3 regions of the Pantoea sp. SGAir0180 genome follow, and region 1 is predicted to be linked to each of the others. Evidence: predicted binding sites of a transcription regulator. Region 1 holds the regulator's gene; each other region holds the start of a gene.

Region 1 (6,477 bases):
TTTGACGCTTACCAGACCTGATTCGCCACATCCACAACCAGACGAATCTTCTGCCACTGTTCCGCTTCGGTCAGGCTGTTCCCCTCTTCCGTTGAGGCAAAGCCACACTGTGGACTAAGGCAGATCTGGTCAAGGCTGAGGTACTGCGTCGCCTCCTGTAAACGTGCTTTTACCTGATCCACGTCTTCGAGTTCGCCGACCTTGGTGGTAATTAAACCAAGCACCGCCTGCTGATGACCCGGCCGGATAAAACGCAGCGGTTCGAAACCGCCGGAACGGTGGTTATCATATTCCAGGAAAAACGCATCGACATTAACAGTGCCAAACAGGATTTCGGCCACAGGTTCATAGCCGCCTTCTGAAATCCAGGTCGAACGGAAATTGCCGCGGCAGACATGCAGACCGACGGTCAGATCGGCCGGTTTATCCTCCAGCGCTTTATTCAGCACGCGGGCGTAGGTTCGGGCCAGCTGCTCAGGATCGTCACCGCGCTCGCGGATCTCACGCTTTTGATCGTCCGAGCACAGGTACGCCCACACCGTATCATCCAGTTGCAGATAGCGGCAGCCTGCCGCATAAAAGGCGGCGATTGCGTCTTTGTAAGTCTGTGCCAGATCGTCAAAGTACACATCAAGATCGGGATACACCTCCGCGTCGATCACTTTACGTCCGCCACGGAAATGCAGCACGCTGGGACTGGGAATCGTCATTTTCGCCACGGCATCCCCTGCGATGCCTTGCAAAAAGCGGAAATGATCCAGCATCGGATGCCCGTCAAACCCCAGTTTGCCGGTCACTTTGACACCGTGCGCTTTGGTCTGTACGCCGTTAAACTGAATGCCCTGATCGGCTTCAAAATGTTCCACGCCTTTCAGGCCGTAGAAAAAGTCAAAATGCCACCAGCCGCGACGGAATTCCCCATCCGTGACCACTTTGAGGCCGTTTTCACGCTGTTTTGCCACCACATCACGGATGGCTTCGTTTTCAACCTCACGCAACTCGTCAGCGCTGATTTCCCCCGCCTGGTATTTCTCGCGAGCCTGTTTGATCGCGGCAGGACGAAGAAAGCTGCCAACGGTGTCGGCACGAAACGGGGCGGTTTGTCTTTGCATGATCACTCCTTGTCACGGCCAGATAATTTCGGCCGGGAATAGTTACATAATGTCATTTTAGCCTTCTAGATGGCTAAACGTCTAAATGCAGAGTGACATGCTGTTCTCTCAGCGGCAAACGAATAAAATTCACGTCGCCTGAAAAAAATTCATGTTGCATCGTCGCCGTCGGCTTTTCTGTCAGCGGCCGCAGCACAGACAGCCTGATGGGGTTTACGGGTCCGGAGGCAGGCTGTTTCACGGTGACGCTACCGGCGTCTGTTGACGGGCAGGTGGGCGTTATTCGAGCGAAGCGCGAGCCTGAGCAATCTGCGCCGCAGAGAGCGGCAAATACCCGGCCTCGCTGACGCGCTGTTGCCCCTGACTGGAAAGCACCTGTCGTAAAAAGGCATCGACCAGTGGCGGTAAAGGTTTACCTGGCGCTTTATTCACATAGAGATAAAGCGGACGCGACCATGGATAGCGGCCGGTACGGATAGTCTCTGGATCCGGTGCCACCGCGTCGCCGTTTTTGGTCACCACAGGCAGCAACCTGACGCCGCTCAGATGGAAACCAAAACTGGCATAGCCGATGCTGCGGGGATTACCGGCTACGGCCTGTACCACGGCGGCAGAGCCGGGAAACTCGGCCACGTCATTGCGGAAATCGCCCTGACACAGCGCCTGCTGTTTGAAAAAGCCCCATGTTCCCGAGGCGGAGTTACGGCCATAGCGCTGGATGGGACGCTGCTGCCATTCTGTCTGGCGCAGTCCCAGGTCACCCCAGCGTTGTGGAACCTGATGCGCGCCGCAAAGCCGGGTGATGGAAAAAACCGCATCGAGCTGACGCGGATCGATTTCACGCAGGGGGTTACGTTGATTGACCACCACGACCAGCGCATCCATTGCCACCGGCACGGCCAGCGGCGGATAGCCATAGCGTGCCTCAAAGGCCTGGCGCTCATCAGCCTGCATCGGACGACTCATCGCGCCCAGTTGAACGGCCCCGGCGGTCAATGCAGTGGGCGCAGTAGACGACCCCGAAGCCTGAACCTGAACGTTCACGCCAGGCGCCTGACGGCTAAAGTCATTTCCCCATAACGTCATCAGGTAGCCGAGCGTGTCGGAGCCGGCGCTACTGAGATTTCCGGACAGCATGACGGGCTGCGCCTGCCCGAGGGCTGGCAACAGCGAAAAGAACACCAAGAGAAAAGCGCGCATCGTTCCGGTCCGTTCACGATTGATGAACGGCATTCTCCTGCATCCCGTTACTGACAATCAACCTTGGCGCCAGGGTAAATGTAAAACAGGTTTCCTGATGCGGGATGCTGGTGATCTCCAGCCGGGCATTATGGTGACTCAACGCATGTTTGACGATAGCCAGCCCCAGCCCGCTGCCGCCGGTCGCACGTGAACGCGCTTTGTCTACACGATAAAAGCGTTCGGTCAGGCGCGGAATATGCTCAGCGGGAATACCGGGACCGTTATCGCAGACCTTAAATACCGCGCCCTGCTTGCTGCGTAACCAACTGATATCAATTCGTGTGCCGTCTGGCGTATGGTTGACCGCGTTGTAGACCAGGTTAGAGATGGCACTGCGCAATTGCTCGTCATTGCCAAACACTTTCAGATGCGGATCGGTGTGAAAATGGATTTGATGTCGCCCGCCGCTCAGCGTTTCCGCTTCATGTTGCAGCAGTTTCAACATGACCGGCACATCAACTTTTTCTTTCATATTGATGACCGGGGCCGCCTCAATACGCGACAGCGTCAGAAGCTGCTTCACCAGGCTGTCCATTCGGCGGGTTTGTTCTGACATGGTGTGCAACGCTTTGTCACGCGAACGTTGATTCATGACTGAGTCATTCATCATCTCCAGATAACCCTGAAGCACCGTCAGCGGCGTGCGAAGTTCGTGACTGACGTTGGCGAAGAAGTTGCGTCGTGCACCTTCCAGCTGGTGCATTTGCGTCACGTCGCGGGCCACCATCAACCACTGGCCTTCGCTGTAGGGCATAACACGAAATTCCATGTGATGCTGGTTATTCAGCACCAGCGTCAGCGGCTTGTCGAAATCGCGCTGGCGCAGATAACGTGAAAATTCAGGATAGCGCAGCAGATTAAGGATATTTTGCCCGTTATCTTCGGGCCAGCGCAGCCCGAGGTGCTGCTGTGCCAGGCCATTGCACCAGAAGATGGTGCCCTCTTCCGTTGTCAGGATAACGGCATCCGGCAGCGACTCTGCACCACTGCGAAACCGTTTGATCAGATGACCCAGCTCACGCCGCCGACGTCGGTTGCGCAGCTGCATTTGATACAGACCGTAAAACAGCGGTTCCCAGCTTGCCTGACCGGAAGGCGGGGTCATCGTGCGATCCAGCCACAGCCAGTGCGACAGCCGCATCAGGTTATAAAAATGCCACAGTAAAATACCGACTACGCTGAGTAACAACAGCCACGGCAGATAGCCGAACAACAGGCCAAGTACCAGCGCAGGCAAACACGCCAGCACCAGTTCGGACAATAATCGCTTCCATGAGAGGCGTTCCAGCACGGTTAAAGCTCCGTTTAAAAGCGGGCAGAGAAACGATAACCTGTTCCGCGGACGGTTTGTACCATGCGATCGTGACCGGTCAGTTCCAGCGCTTTGCGCAGACGGCGAATATGCACGTCAACTGTACGATCTTCAACATAGACGTTGGTGCCCCAGACGTGATTCAGTAGCTGTTCACGGCTGTAAACACGTTCAGGATGGGTCATAAAGAAGTGGAGCAGCTTGTACTCTGTCGGCCCCATCTCCAGCGGCGTGGTTTCCGACATCACCCGGTGCGAGGAGGGATCCAGGCTCAGGCCCTGCATTTCAATTACATCTTCGACCGCCATCGGCGAAATGCGACGCATCACAGCTTTGATACGGGCCATCAGCTCTTTCGGTGAAAACGGTTTGGTAATGTAGTCGTCGGCCCCGACTTCCAGGCCACGCACGCGATCTTCCTCTTCGCCACGTGCGGTCAGCATCATGACCGGAATATCACGCGTCATCGCTTCACGTTTAAGGTGTTTGATAAACTGAATGCCGCTGCCGCCAGGTAACATCCAGTCCAGCAGGATAAGGTCAGGCCAGGGTTCAATCAGCTTACTGACGGCGCTGTCATAATCTTCTGCCTCAATCGGCTGATAATCATTTTGTTCCAGAACGAAACATAACATCTCACGGATTGGAGCTTCATCTTCCACAACTAAAATGCGCTTAGCCATTATGACTCCTGCAGGTAGGACGGCTTTCACTGATATTTGCGGCGCCATTATGCGTCAGTTTTGTGACACTTTTATGAAAAAGTTAGCCATAAAAACCGGCCTGCAACAACCATTTATGACAACATGACGACATGTTTTGTGGCTTTAGTGATGGAGCCAGTATAATCGCCGGGCGATTTGTTATGGCAGGGAGTGTTATGCGCATTATCCATACCGCGGACTGGCACCTGGGGCAGTTCTTTTACAACAAAAGCCGGGCCGCTGAGCATCAGGCCTTTCTGGACTGGCTGCTGGCCCGAATTGAAGAGCATCAGGTGGATGCGCTGATTGTGGCGGGTGATTTATTCGATACCGGCACACCGCCCAGCTATGCACGTGAAATGTTCAACCGCTTTGTGGTGGCGTTACAACCCAGCGGCTGTCAGCTGGTGGTGCTGGCCGGAAATCACGATTCGGTGGCTACGCTGAACGAGTCGCGTGAACTGCTCGCCTGCCTGAATACCCGCGTGATTACCACGCCGCAGGACGGTAACGATGTGCTGATGTTAACGACGCGTCAGGGCGAACCGGGCGCGCTGCTGTGCGCCATTCCTTATCTGCGGCCACGCGATATTATGCGCAGCCAGGCCGGCCAGTCAGGACGCGATAAACAGCGCAGCCTGCTGGAGGCCATTACCGCCCATTATCAGCGCAGTTTTGCTGCCGCGCAGGCGCTGAATCTGGCGCTTCCCATCGTCGCGACCGGCCACCTCACCGCCCTCGGCGTCAGCAAAAGCGACTCAGTGCGCGATATCTATATTGGTACACTGGATGCCTTTCCGGCCTCGGCCTTTCCGCCTGCGGATTATATTGCGCTGGGGCATATTCATCGTGCGCAGCGCGTGGCCGACAGCGATCATATTCGCTACAGCGGTTCGCCGATTCCGCTCAGCTTCGATGAACTGGGCAGCGAAAAAAGTGTGTTCCTGCTGGATTTCAGCCCGTCAGGCCTGACGGTCACGCCCCTGACCATTCCTCTGTTCCAGCCAATGCAGGTCCTGAAAGGCTCGCTGGCGCAAATCACCCGGCAGCTCAGCCAGTTTTCTGCGCCCGACGGGACCAAACCTGTCTGGCTGGATATTGAAGTGACCACGCAGGAATATTTAAGTGATTTGCAGCGTCAGGTAGAAGCGCTGACAGCTTCCCTGCCCGTAGACGTTTTGCTGCTGCGCCGCAGCCGTGAACAGCGCCAGCACAGTCTGGCACAGCTGGATAAAGAAACCCTGAGCGAACTGAATGTGGAAGAAGTGTTTGCCCGACGACTGGCGCTGGATGACGCGCTGGACGCGGATCAGATTGCCCAGACCACCCTGCGGTTTAAACAGACGCTGGCGGATCTGGAGGAACAGCCATGAAAATTCTGACGCTGCGCTTCAAAAATCTTAACGCGCTCAAAGGTGAGTGGTTTATTGATTTTCGCACCGAGCCGTTTGCCAGCAACGGGCTGTTTGCGATTACCGGCGCGACGGGCGCCGGTAAAACCACGCTGCTGGACGCCATCTGTCTGGCACTGTATCACCAGACGCCGCGCCTGGGCGGCATCTCTCAGGGGTATAACCCCCTGATGACACGCGACTGTGCCGAGTGCCTGGCGGAGGTCGAGTTTGAAATTAAAGGCGAAGCCTGGCGGGCATTCTGGAGCCAGAACCGCGCGCGCGGCACCGCTGACGGTAAACTGCAGGCTCCCCGCGTTGAGCTGGCACGCTGCGCCGATAATCAGATTGTGGCAGATAAAGTGAGCGATAAGCTCAAACTTACGGAAACGCTGAGCGGGCTGGATTTTGCGCGCTTCACCCGCTCAATGATGCTGTCACAAGGCCAGTTTGCGGCGTTTCTTAACGCCAAAGCCAATGAGCGGGCAGAACTGCTGGAAGAACTGACCGGAACCGAAATTTATGGTCGTCTGTCCATGGCCGTGTTCGAACGCCACAAAGCGGCCAAAACGGCGCTGGAACTGTTACGCAGTCGGGCAGGCGGCATGGCGCTGCTTGATGAGGCAACCCGTACTGCACTGCACCAGCAAAAAAAGGCCCTTAGCGACGCTGAACACCAGCTGACTGCCGCGCTTGCCGTGGCGCAGGCGCAGCAA
Region 2 (6,477 bases), 300 kb from region 1:
TCAAGAAAGGTCGCCAGATGGTGGCTGTTGACATCGCGCATCAGCACGCTGTTGACTTTGACCTGGCTAAAACCCGCCTCAAAAGCCGCGTCAATCCCGGCCATCACCTGGTGGAACTTGTCCTGACCGGTAATCGCATGAAACTGACGTGCATCAAGGCTGTCCACGCTGACGTTCAACGCGGTCAGTCCCGCGTCGCGCCACTGCTTAACATCGCGCGCCAGTCGATAGCCGTTGGTGGTGACCGCAATCTGGCGAATCGCAGCATTTTCGTTAACCGCGGCGATAATGTCGGTGAAATCACGACGTAAAGAGGGCTCACCGCCGGTCAGACGCACTTTTTCAGTGCCCGCCGCCGCAAAGGCGCGCGTGACACGGCGAATTTCATCCAGTGAGAGAAAGCTTTTATTGCGGATACCGTTTGGCTGATAACCCTCCGGCAGGCAATAGGTACAACGGAAATTACAGACATCCGTGACCGAGAGGCGCAAGTAATAAAACTTACGCGCAAATGCATCAGTAAATTGTGACACCAGAGAACACCTTTCCAGTTCGGGAGATGCAGTCATTTCTTCCTGCACCCTGGCAGCGCGTAGGCTACGGCCTGAATCCCCTATCCGCAGACGTAGGCATTCAGGCTTGAGTGTACGTTAACCGGCTGATTAACGCGGTATACAGATGGTAGCGCGATTAGGGTAAATGCGCCATCCACGGCTTTTACTCTGTGTGCGCAGTAACGTTAACTTTCACCGTATTTCGCGCCCGGGATACGGTAAACTGCCGGTCATAAACTGACACACATCATCCTCGTCTGCACCCTGCGCGTTTCACGCCTCTGCAGACGCGAAAAAGGAGAAATATGAATCGAACACTGGCGGACCTGGATCGCGTCGTGGCACTGGGCGGCGGACATGGATTAGGTCGCGTGATGTCGGCCTTGTCACCACTGGGTTCGCGCCTGACCGGCATCGTTACCACCACTGATAACGGTGGCTCCACCGGTCGCATCCGTCGGGCTGAAGGCGGTATCGCCTGGGGCGATTTGCGCAACTGCATTAACCAGTTGATTACCGAGCCCAGCGTCGCGTCCGCGATGTTCGAATACCGCTTTACCGGCAATGGCGAACTGGCCGGGCACAATCTGGGCAATTTAATACTGAAAGCGCTGGATCATCTGAGCGTGCGTCCGCTGGAAGTGGTCAATATCATCCGAAATCTGCTAAAAGTTGACGCGTTTTTAATCCCGATGTCTGAACATCCGGTGGATTTGATGGCAACAGATGACGAAGGCAATGCCGTTTATGGTGAAACCGCCATTGATGAGATGCGCGCACCACCACAGGCGTTAATGCTGCATCCTGTGGTGCAACCGACGCGCGAAGCGCTCGATGCCGTTGCAGAAGCCGATTTGATTCTGATTGGGCCAGGCAGCTTCTACACCAGCCTGATGCCCATTCTGTTAATGAAAGAGATGGCGCAGGCGCTGCGCCGCACGCCCGCGAACATGGTGTTTATCGGCAACCTGGGCCGTGAACTCAGTCCGGCGGCGGCGGCGCTGACCGTGGCGGATAAGCTGCGAATAATGGAAGAGGCGATTGGTAAACGGGTCATCGACGCCGTGGTTGTCGGACCGGCCACGGACGTCAGTCTGATCGACAACCGCCTGATCATCCAGGAGCCGCTGGAGGCCGCAGATATTAAATATCGTCACGACCGCCAGCTGCTGCGCGGCGCGCTGGAGCACGCCATCCAGCGGTTTAACTGACTCAGGACACCGCGATAAACAAGGTGCGCAGTTCCTGGAGCTGATCGCGCAGGCCAGCAGCCTGTTCGAACTCCAGGTTTTGCGCATGCTGCTGCATCTGCCCTTCCAGTTCGTGAATCTTTTTCTGCAACGCCTGTGGTGACAACGCCAGGTAATCCGTCTCTGTCTCAGCGGCGTTGCGCTTGCCGGGTTTGGCTTTACCCCGCGTTTTCACCACGTTATTGCCCAGTTCCAGAATATCGGTGATTTTCTTATTCAGGCCCTGCGGTACGATGCCATTCTCTTCGTTGTAGCGCTGCTGCTTCTCACGACGGCGCTCAGTTTCTTCAATGGCGCGCGCCATGGAAGGCGTGATCTTATCGCCGTAGAGGATCGCTTTACCATTGATGTTACGTGCAGCGCGCCCGATGGTCTGGATCAGGGAGCGCTCGGAACGCAGGAACCCCTCTTTATCGGCATCCAGAATGGCCACCAGCGAGACTTCCGGCATATCCAGCCCTTCTCGCAGCAGGTTGATGCCCACCAGCACATCAAATTTGCCCAGGCGCAGGTCGCGAATAATTTCCATGCGCTCGACGGTATCGATGTCAGAGTGCAGATAGCGCACCTTTTCACCGTGTTCTTCCAGGTACTCCGTCAGGTCTTCGGCCATACGTTTGGTGAGCACCGTGACCAGTACGCGTTCATTGACGTTAACGCGCTGGCGGATCTCTGACAGCAAATCGTCCACCTGAGTCGCCACGGGCCGCACCTCAAGGATCGGATCCAGCAGCCCCGTCGGACGCACCACCTGATCGATCACCTCATCGCCCGATTTTTCCAGCTCGTATTTGCCTGGCGTGGCGGAGACATAAATGGTCTGAGGGGCCAGCGCCTCGAACTCTTCAAACTTCATGGGGCGGTTGTCCAGCGCCGAAGGCAGGCGGAAGCCATATTCGACTAACGTCTCTTTACGCGCCCTGTCCCCGCGGTACATGCCGCCAATCTGCGGAATGGTTACGTGCGACTCATCGACGACCAGCAGGCCATCCGCCGGCAGATAGTCAAATAAGGTCGGCGGCGCTTCCCCCGGTCCGCGGCCAGACAGATAGCGGGAGTAGTTTTCGATACCAGAGCAGTATCCCAGCTCCCCCATCATTTCAAGGTCAAACTGCGTCCGTTGGGTAATACGCTGCTCTTCCAGCAGTTTGTTGTTTTCCAGCAGGATCTTGCGCCGTTCGGCCAGTTCAACCTTGATGTCTTCCATGGCCTGCAGGATACGCTCACGTGGCGTAACGTAGTGCGTTTTAGGGTAAATGGTAAAGCGCGGCACCACCGATTCGACCTGACCGGTAAGCGGGTCAAACAGGGACAGCCGCTCCACCTCTTCATCGAATAATTCAACCCGCAGGGCCATATCGTCAGATTCGGCCGGGAAGATATCAATGACTTCGCCCCGGACCCGGAACGTCCCGCGCTGAAACGCCTGATCGTTACGCGTGTACTGTAACTCCGACAGGCGACGCAGGATGCTGCGCTGATCGATAATCATGCCGCGCGTTAGGTGCAGCATCATTTTCAGATACAGATCGGGATCGCCCAGGCCGTAGATGGCAGACACGGAGGCCACGACAATCACGTCGCGCCGTTCCAGCAACGCTTTCGTCGCGGAGAGGCGCATTTGCTCGATATGTTCGTTCACCGACGCATCCTTTTCGATAAAGGTATCCGAACTGGGCACGTAAGCTTCGGGCTGGTAGTAGTCATAGTACGAGACAAAAAACTCTACGGCGTTTTCGGGAAAGAACTCCTTCATCTCGCCATACAGTTGCGCCGCCAGCGTCTTATTAGGAGCCAGCACCATGGTAGGACGATTCAGGTCGGCAATAACGTTAGCAACGGTAAAGGTTTTACCCGATCCGGTTACGCCTAACAGCGTCTGATGCGCCAGGCCGTCTTCCAGTCCGGCTTCCAGACGGCGGATCGCTTCCGGCTGATCGCCAGAAGGCTTGAAAGCGGAGTTCAGTTTAAAATCTTTACTCATGAATGCGGTTCCTGCAGAAGAAAGACGGCGGGCAGCCCATTATTTTACTCTGCTATGGCAATTTTGCCAGAAAAAAATACTGGATATAATACCAGTGATGATGCACAGTATTGTCGTCAGGTTTTACTTGACTCTGGCACTTTTGCCCAGGCAAACACCCGTTTTTGTTGCGCAAGGTTATCCCCAAGCCACGTATTGATTTAACATTTGTCAAGCCTGTGTCATAAAATTGCAGTTTGATGAATCGCGTCCAATCCGGCAGGCTTGTTTTTTACTAACACACTGATTTTTAATAGTAAGTAAAAAAAGCCCAGATTGTCATCATTACGTGACCAGGCCGCGTATTTCCTCGCTTCTAACCTGTTTTCATTATCTAATGCACAAGGTTATCCACAGGAATAGTGGATAACTGATGAGAGGCCTTGGAATATCGGCTGTGCATAATTTTTTCTGCCGCCGCGTTTTGATGAAAAAAAATTTTTTTTAGCGAAATTTTTAACGCCAATAGCGTTGTTTTAGCGCAATGCATGGCGCGCATTCAACGTTGATCGTCTGGCTTTTCAGGTTGCTGTTTTTTACAGCAGACTGCCTGCGCCATTTATGGGCAACTGCACCTGACGCTCATTTTTCCTGCACCCTCATCGCGCTACGCAGTCGTCCCGCCCGTCAATTGTTCACTTTTGCTTATATTTAAACCGTCAAAATTCCGCATGTTAAGCGCGCAAACTTCGTTCACTCCGACTCTGGCCCGGTAATTGCATGCTCTGTGATCAGGATGTCATGCGCCACAGCAGCAGTCATAGCCCTGCTATTCTGGTAGTGCGATTTACCCGTTATGAGCAGCAAAACATTCAGGTTAATTATCTGGAAGGAGCGCGTCAGATGCTAAGTTTACGGTCGGTGAATCAGTTTTACGGAAAAAATCATATTCTCTGGAATGTGGACCTTGACCTGCCCCCCGGCACCTGTACCGGCATACTGGGACGTCCCGGCATGGGAAAAACCACGCTGGTGAACTGCATCATGGGTAAGCTTCCCATCAACAGCGGCACGATTAGCTGGCAGCAGGATGGCTCGCCGCCAGAGGATTTGCTGTCGCAGCCTGCCGATCAACGTGCACGCCAGGGCATTGGTTATGTGCCACAGGGACGACATATTTTCACGCAGATGAGCGTAGAAGATAACTTACTGATTGCCCTGCTGGCAGGCGCTGAATCGCGCGAAAATCACCGGCCTATTCCGGAAATGATTTTTGATCTTCTGCCGGCTCTCTATTCGCTGCGTCAACAGCGCAGCGGGGATTTGCCGGTTTACCAGCAGCAGCAACTGGCCCTTGCCCGCGCGCTGGTATTACAGCCACGCCTGCTGATTCTGGATGAGCCCGCCGATGGCATGGCGCCCTGGCTGGAAGAAGAGATGGGTAACCTGATTCGGCGTCTTAACCGGGAGTACGGCCTGACGATTCTGCTGCTGGAGCAGCGGGTTTCCCTGATTCGGCGCGTCGCTGACAGCTTTTTGCTGTTGCATCGCGGGCGTAATGTGGCGCAGGGTAACGTCACCCTGCTGGATGACGGTACGCTCGATAAATGGCTGACGATGGCGTGATTAATCCGGTAGCGTCAGATAGTGACCACAGTCCGCCTGCTGGCTGTCATCCGCTAACCAGGGAATGACACCCAGACAAGGCGCGGGCAGGCGCTCCTTCAGGGCCGTAAGGTATGCCTGATAACGCTGGCCGGGCGGCTGAACCGTGTTGGCAATCCAGCCAGCCAGTCGCAGTCCACGCGCCCTTACCGCCTCGGCGGTCAGCATGGCATGATTAAGACAGCCCAGTTTTACACCCACCACCAAAATCACCGGTAGCCGTTCAGTCTCAACCCAGTCGGCATAGGTTTGCGTTTCAGACAGCGGCGTATACCAGCCGCCCGCGCCTTCAATCAGAATCCAGTCAGCCAGCGGCTCCAGCTCGCGAAGCCCCGCCGATAGCGTTGAAAAGGTAATTGGCCTGCCTTCCTCTGCGCTGACGATATGCGGCGATGTCGGCTCCATAAAGGCCAGCGGATTCACCTGCTCATAGCAGAGCGGCACACTGCTGTAACGTTGCAGCGCCAGCGCATCGCTGTTACGGATGCCTTCTGCGGTTAACGTACAGCCCGAGGCCACCGGTTTGTAGCCCGCACAGCGGTAGCCTGCTGCGCTCGCCGCCTGCAGCAGGGCGCTACTGGCAACGGTTTTACCGACTTCAGTATCGGTACCGGTGATAAACCAGCGTGTCATGATTCACTTACTCCATACATCAAATGATAACTGAGGCGGAAACCCTGTTCGTCCCGTGGCCAGTGGGCTTCAAGCTGTGCCAGACGGCGACGCGTCAGCACATAATCGGCCCGTCCGGCATGCAGATGCGTTGCGCCAATGCCCTTCAGAGAGCGCATGGCGCTGAGCGCATCGGGAAAATGCAGGGTGACGGTTTGCGCGTGACAGCGCAGCCGTTGTGCGGCACAGGCTGCGGCGATCGCCTGCGCCGACAGAAAGCGATTGGCGTGCACATGCGCGTCAAGATGCGACCAGGCCTCGTGAACCTCATGCAGCGATCCCGCGCTCAGCGTTGAAAACAGCATACAGCCGCCGGGTTTCAGCACCCGCGTAAACTGCCTGAGCGCGGCCGGTAAATCATCGCTCCATTGCA
Region 3 (6,477 bases), 1.2 Mb from region 1:
CACATTTCACCAACCTGTGGCTGAACACCGGACATGGCACGCTGGGCTGGACGATGGCCTGCGGATCCGGCCAGCTGTTAAGTGATGTGATTTCAAGCAAACAGCCCGAGATTGCGCACGCAGACTATGCGGTTTCGCGCTATGCCTGAGCGCGTCACTGATGGCGAAGCTCGTTACACGGCCTGCGCGCAAGCCCAGGCCGAGCTCCAGGCCCACTGGAAATTATAGCCTCCCAGCCAGCCGGTCACGTCAACGACCTCACCGATAAAATAGAGTCCCGGCACGTCACGTGCTTCCATTGTTTTAGAGGACAGCTGAGTCGTATCCACACCGCCCAGCGTGACTTCAGCGGTACGGTAACCCTCCGTGCCGTTGGGCTGCACCTGCCAGTTGTGCAACGTCTGCACCAGCGCTGACTGCTGCTTGCTGTTCAGCTGCTTCAGCGTGACATCCGGCACCACCTGCATTTCCTGTAAAATTTCGACCAGGCGCTTAGGCAGAATTTTCGCCAGACTGTTTTTCAGACTCAGATTCGGGTGCGCGTCACGCTGAATCGTGAGGAACGCATCCAGCGGCGTGGCAGGCGAGAGATTGACCGAGATAAACTCACCCGGCTGCCAGTAGCTGGAAATCTGCAAGACCGCCGGGCCGGACAGGCCACGATGGGTAAACAGCATCGCCTCTTTGAAGACGGTGCCGTCTTTCGCTTCGATGGTCGTGTCCAGCGCCACACCGGACAGTGTCTGCAGTTGTTCAAGCAGGGGTTTATGCAGCGTAAAGGGCACCAGGGCGGCACGGGTTGGCAACACCGTTAACCCAAACTGCTCGGCCACTTTATAGCCAAACGGTGACGCGCCCAGGCCCGGCATGGAAAGCCCGCCGCTGGCGATGACCAGCTTCTCTGCCTGTACACTGCTGCCGTTGAGCTGCAGGACGTAGCCCGCTTCATCGAGGGTTACACTCAGGATTTCGCTGCGCAAACGCAGGGTCACGCGCCCCTTTTCACACTCGGCGAGCAGGAGATCGACCATCTGCTGCGCAGACTCATCGCAAAACAGTTGCCCCAGCGTTTTCTCGTGCCAGGCAATGCCGTGACGATTCACCAGATCGATAAAATCCCATTGGGTATAACGCGCCAGCGCTGACTTACAGAAATGGGGATTGTTCGACAGGTAGGCGGCCGGTTCGGTATAGAGATTGGTGAAATTACAGCGCCCGCCGCCTGACATTAAAATCTTGCGGCCCGGCTTTTTGCCGTTATCCAGCAGTAATACGCGGCGACCGCGCTGTCCAGCCTGCGCGGCACAAAAAAGCCCCGCGGCCCCTGCTCCAATCACGATAACGTCAAACTGTTCCACTGCCATTGTCCACCTGATAAAAGAGGGGCAGATTGTAGTGATCTGCCTGCGTTGATGCCAGTGTCAAAAAATTGCCGCAATTATGTCATAATTTAACTTTATAATTTTTAAGGAATTTACGCCTTTAAGCTTCCAAAATTGACACTTTTAAGCCGGTTCAGGTCTATATTTTCCTTTCCCAGACCACATATTGTCGCGGATAATGCGCCGCGTTCATGTCCTCCAAAATGGCGTAACGTCTATGCTACATCTGTTTGCTGGTCTCGATCTTAGCACCGGCCTGTTACTGGTTCTTGCTCTGCTGTTTGTATTGTTTTACGAAGCAATTAACGGCTTCCATGATACGGCCAACGCGGTTGCGACGGTCATCTATACACGCGCTATGCGTGCTCAGCTTGCTGTGTTAATGGCTGGGGTATTCAATTTCTTTGGCGTGCTGCTCGGCGGATTAAGCGTGGCTTACGCCATCGTGCATATGCTCCCGACCGATCTGCTGCTCAATGTTGGCTCCGCTCACGGTCTTGCTATGGTCTTCTCCATGCTGCTGGCCGCGATTATCTGGAACCTGGGAACGTGGTATTTAGGGCTTCCGGCCTCCAGTTCTCACACCCTGATCGGCGCGATTATCGGTATTGGCCTGACCAATGCGTTAATGAGCGGGACATCGGTGGTGGATGCGCTTAACATTCCGAAAGTGCTGAATATCTTCCTGTCGCTCATTCTCTCCCCCATTGTCGGTCTGATGATTGCGGGCAGCCTGATTTTCCTTCTGCGCCGTTACTGGAGCAACACTAAAAAGCGTGCACGGATTCATATGACGCCCGCTGACCGTGAGAAGATTGACGGCAAGAAAAAACCGCCTTTCTGGACCCGTACCGCCCTGATTATCTCCGCCATTGGCGTCAGTTATTCACATGGTGCTAACGACGGGCAAAAAGGCATTGGTCTGATTATGCTGGTCCTGATTGGCGTTGCGCCAGCGGGCTTTGTGGTCAATATGAACGCGTCGGGTTACGACATCACGCGAACGCGCGATGCTGTGAATCACCTGGAACAGTATTACCAGCAGCACAGCGAATCACTGACCCATATTATCCAGATGGCACCGCCTAAGCTGCCCACGCCGGAAGAAGTCGAACCCACCAGTCCCAAAGAGTTTCACTGCGACAGTGCGCGTGCGCTTCAGGCCGTGCAGCGTGCGCAGGTGCTTCTGAACAATCTGCAAAACTACAACGACTTGTCGGTTGAGCAACGCAGCCAGATGCGTCGCCTCTTGTTGTGTATTTCCGATACGGCCGATAAAGCGGCGAAGCTGCCGGAAACCTCGCCAGAGGATAAACGCTTCCTGGGCAAGCTCAAAGGCGACCTGCTGAACACCATTGAGTACGCGCCGGTGTGGATTATCATGGCGGTCGCACTGGCATTGGGAATCGGCACGATGATTGGCTGGCGCCGTGTGGCCACCACCATCGGTGAGAAAATCGGTAAAAAAGGCATGACGTATGCGCAGGGCATGTCGGCGCAGGTTACTGCCGCAGTGTCCATAGGGATTGCCAGCTACACCGGCATGCCGGTTTCCACGACCCACATCCTCTCGTCTTCCGTGGCCGGCACCATGCTGGTCGACGGTGGCGGACTGCAGAGTAAAACGATCAAAAACATCGCCATGGCCTGGGTTTTCACCCTGCCGGTCTGTATTTTGTTATCAGGTTCACTCTACTGGATAGCGCTGAAGCTCATCTGAGTAAGCAGCACATCAGGGCGACTTCGGTCGCCCTTTTTAATGCCAGATAGCCAGGGCGATCAAACTGATAATGACTAATCCGCACAGCGAACTGGTCAACAAAAACAAGCCTCTTACCCGCTCACACCGGCGAATAAATTCGTCATCATGATGATCAAGATAGCGCCTTGCCCAGATATAGCGGACCAGCCGCACCTGCTTGCCAGGCTGACCATGGGAGGTGAAAAAACCCGCGCCGTCAACATATTGGTATAAGAGGGGATCGCAACCCCGCAGAACCACCAGCAGCGCACGCAACGAAGAGAAATAGCGCGCCATATTTACAAGGCATACCACACAAAGAGCCCAAAAAAGCGCGATAGTGCTGATCATGTCACCCTCCTTACCGGCACCGCAGAACAGTGCAAAACGCGCACCATGCTGAACAGTCCCTGCAGAATTTGCCAACAACCTCGTTAAGCGATTTGTAGTTTTATTTTTGAATCATCAGAAAAGTAACAGCCATGTGATCAAGGCTGCTTTTTTTAGTTTAGGAGAAATGTTCAATTTTTTACCAGCGAGGATTTTCGTTTTATACGAGTAAAAATCGTTCATCATTGATCTTATTCACAAGCCAGACGGCTTCAGAAGCATTTGTTAACACACAGGGCTATACTTTCAGGTATAACAACAGCATTGCCTGTATTGCAGGTTACCCAATTTGGTGGCGCTCATCGCCCGTTCGCGCAATGGATTTCGCAGCTGTGACGCGTCTGGAAACCGCTGCCATTCTGAATCTCGTGGAAGGAGTTATATCATGGCTTATAAACATATCCTGATTGCAGTCGATCTTTCGCCAGAAAGTCAGTTATTAGTGGATAAAGCTGTCTCGCTCGCGCGCCCTTACGACGCCAAAATTTCGCTGATTCATGTCGATGTGAATTACTCTGATCTGTACACCGGCCTGATTGACGTCAACCTGGGCGATATGCAAAAGCGGATTTCTGAAGAAACCCATCTGGCGCTGAAAAATCTGTCAGATGCAGCGGGCTATCCCATCACCGAAACCCTGAGCGGCAGTGGCGATCTGGGCCAGGTGCTGGTCGATGCGATTAAAAAATACGACGTGGACATGGTGGTGTGCGGTCATCATCAGGACTTCTGGAGCAAGCTGATGTCATCAGCGCGTCAGTTGATCAACACCGTGCATATCGACATGTTGATCGTGCCACTGCGCGACGAGGATGACGAATAACCCGCACGAAAAAAGCCGGGGCGGTTGACGTGAAGGAACGTCGTCGCCGACCGGCTTGACATGACTACTCCGCGAGCGGCGGATAGATATCGAAGCGGTGGCTTTTCGTGACCACCGCAGACTGCGTAACGACACCGGCCAGCGGTGGCGCATAATCAGGACGTTTCACCACGATACGCTTCTTTGCCAGACGGCGGGCCGGTTCCAGCAAGGCATCCGCATCCTCATCCGCGCCGACTAATGACTGAAACACCCGCATCTCTTTTTTCACCATGGCGCTTTTTTGTCGATGGGGATACATAGGATCGAGATAAACCACATCTGGCGGTGGCGCAATATCGGTGAGTGCCTGAATACTGGAGGCATGAATCAGTGAAAGACGCTCACGCAGCCAGCCACCAATTTCCGCATCCTGATAGCCACGCGCCAGCCCGTCTTCCAGCAGTGCCGCCACCACGGGATGCCGTTCCAGCATGCGCACCCGACAGCCTAAGGCCGCCAGCACAAACGCATCGCGCCCTAACCCGGCGGTCGCATCCACCACATCGGGCAGGTAACTGCCTTTAATGCCGACCGCTTTTGCTACCGCTTCGCCACGGCCACCGCCAAAACGCCGGCGATGCGCCATGGCACCGGAAACAAAATCCACGAAGATGCCGCCCAGTTTAGGCTCATCCCGCTTACGCAGTTCAAGATGCGTTGCGGTCTTTACCAGCGCCAGCACCGCATCGTCACAATGCGTCAGTTGCCAGCGTTCGGCCAAAACAGATAAGGCGCCGTCACCGGCGCCTGTTTCATCAAACAAACAAATTTTCACGTACGGCTTATCCCTGAATACCGTAGTGTTCCAGCATGGCATCCAGCTGAGGCTCACGGCCACGGAAGCGTTTAAACAGCTCCATCGGTTCTTCCGAACCGCCGCGCGTCAGAATGTTGTCGAGGAAGGACTGACCGGTTTCGCGGTTAAAAATGCCCTCTTCTTCAAAACGTGAATACGCATCCGCCGCCAGTACATCGGCCCACAGATAGCTGTAATAACCCGCTGCGTAACCGCCCGCGAAGATATGGCTGAATGCATGCGGGAAGCGGCCCCATTCCGGGCTGGGGACCACGGCGACTTTGCTTTTCACTTCGCGCAGCGTCTCCAGGATCTGTGCGCCTTTTTCTGGGTTGAATTCAGTATGCAGACGGAAATCGAACAGACCGAACTCCAGCTGGCGCAGGATGAACAACGCCGCCTGGTAATTTTTCGCTGCCAGCATCTTATTCAGCAGGTCTTCAGGCAGTGGCTCGCCGGTTTCGTAGTGCCCGGAAATAAACGCCAGCGCCTCTGGCTCCCAGCACCAGTTCTCCATGAACTGACTTGGCAGTTCCACCGCATCCCATGGCACACCGTTAATGCCTGACACGCCAGCCGCCTCAACGCGGGTCAGCATGTGGTGCAGGCCGTGACCAAACTCATGGAACAGGGTGATCACTTCGTCGTGCGTGAACAGCGCCGGTTTACCACTGACGGGACGGTTAAAGTTACAGGTCAGGTAAGCGACCGGTTTTTGCAGGCTGCCATCGGCTTTACGCATCTGCCCAACGCAGTCATCCATCCACGCGCCGCCACGCTTATGCTCACGCGCATACAGGTCAAGGTAGAAGCTGCCGCGCAGCTCGCCACTTTCATCAAACAGATCGAAGAAACGCACATCCGGATGATAAACATCCACATCCGTCCGCTCTTTGGCGGTGATGCCATAGATGCGTTTGACGACTTCAAACAGGCCAGACACCGCACGGGATTCCGGGAAGTAAGGACGCAGTTGCTCATCACTAATGGTGTAGAGGTGCTGTTTCTGTTTTTCGCCATAGTAGGTCAGATCCCAGGGATTCATGGTCTCCACGCCGTACTCTTTCTTCGCGAAAGCACGCAACTGCGCCAGCTCTTTCTCGCCCTGTGGACGTGCGCGGTCGGCCAGATCGTTCAGGAAATCGATCACCTGAGCAGGGCTTTGCGCCATTTTGGTTGCCAGCGATTTATCCGCGAAGGAGTCGAAACCCAGCAGCTGAGCCAGTTCGTGGCGCAGAGCCAGCTCCTCGGCCATAATCGGGCCGTTATCCCATTTGCCCGCATTAGGGCCTTGATCGGAGGC

What was found. Region 1 encodes PhoB, which activates phosphate uptake and scavenging genes when phosphate is short. Its sites were predicted from a motif close to CTGTCATAAAACTGNCNNAT; they were not measured.
Region 2: a site for PhoB is predicted at 4,007-4,026, ahead of uvrB (excinuclease ABC subunit UvrB). Genes of this name have one in related genera too.
Region 3: a site for PhoB is predicted at 1,419-1,438, ahead of pitA (inorganic phosphate transporter PitA). Genes of this name have one in related genera too.

Annotation. Positions count from the first base shown of each region.
Region 1 covers NZ_CP028071.1:2,778,267-2,784,743, forward strand. Annotated here, with positions in the region: gene C1N58_RS13230 (cobalamin-independent methionine synthase II family protein) at 9-1,112, opposite strand; gene C1N58_RS13235 (PstS family phosphate ABC transporter substrate-binding protein) at 1,392-2,312, opposite strand; gene phoR (phosphate regulon sensor histidine kinase PhoR) at 2,326-3,645, opposite strand; gene phoB (phosphate response regulator transcription factor PhoB) at 3,660-4,349, opposite strand; gene sbcD (exonuclease subunit SbcD) at 4,547-5,743, shown strand; gene C1N58_RS13255 (AAA family ATPase) at 5,740-6,477, shown strand, end outside.
Region 2 covers NZ_CP028071.1:2,473,503-2,479,979, forward strand. Annotated here, with positions in the region: gene moaA (GTP 3',8-cyclase MoaA) at 1-536, opposite strand, end outside; molybdenum cofactor riboswitch at 525-658, opposite strand; gene yvcK (gluconeogenesis factor YvcK family protein) at 860-1,765, shown strand; gene uvrB (excinuclease ABC subunit UvrB) at 1,767-3,788, opposite strand; gene C1N58_RS11545 (ABC transporter ATP-binding protein) at 4,671-5,393, shown strand; gene bioD (dethiobiotin synthase) at 5,394-6,065, opposite strand; gene bioC (malonyl-ACP O-methyltransferase BioC) at 6,062-6,477, opposite strand, start outside.
Region 3 covers NZ_CP028071.1:3,996,900-4,003,376, reverse strand. Annotated here, with positions in the region: gene C1N58_RS18730 (D-amino acid dehydrogenase) at 1-149, shown strand, start outside; gene C1N58_RS18725 (BaiN/RdsA family NAD(P)/FAD-dependent oxidoreductase) at 174-1,358, opposite strand; gene pitA (inorganic phosphate transporter PitA) at 1,600-3,102, shown strand; gene uspB (universal stress protein UspB) at 3,139-3,474, opposite strand; gene uspA (universal stress protein UspA) at 3,899-4,336, shown strand; gene rsmJ (16S rRNA (guanine(1516)-N(2))-methyltransferase RsmJ) at 4,401-5,153, opposite strand; gene prlC (oligopeptidase A) at 5,161-6,477, opposite strand, start outside.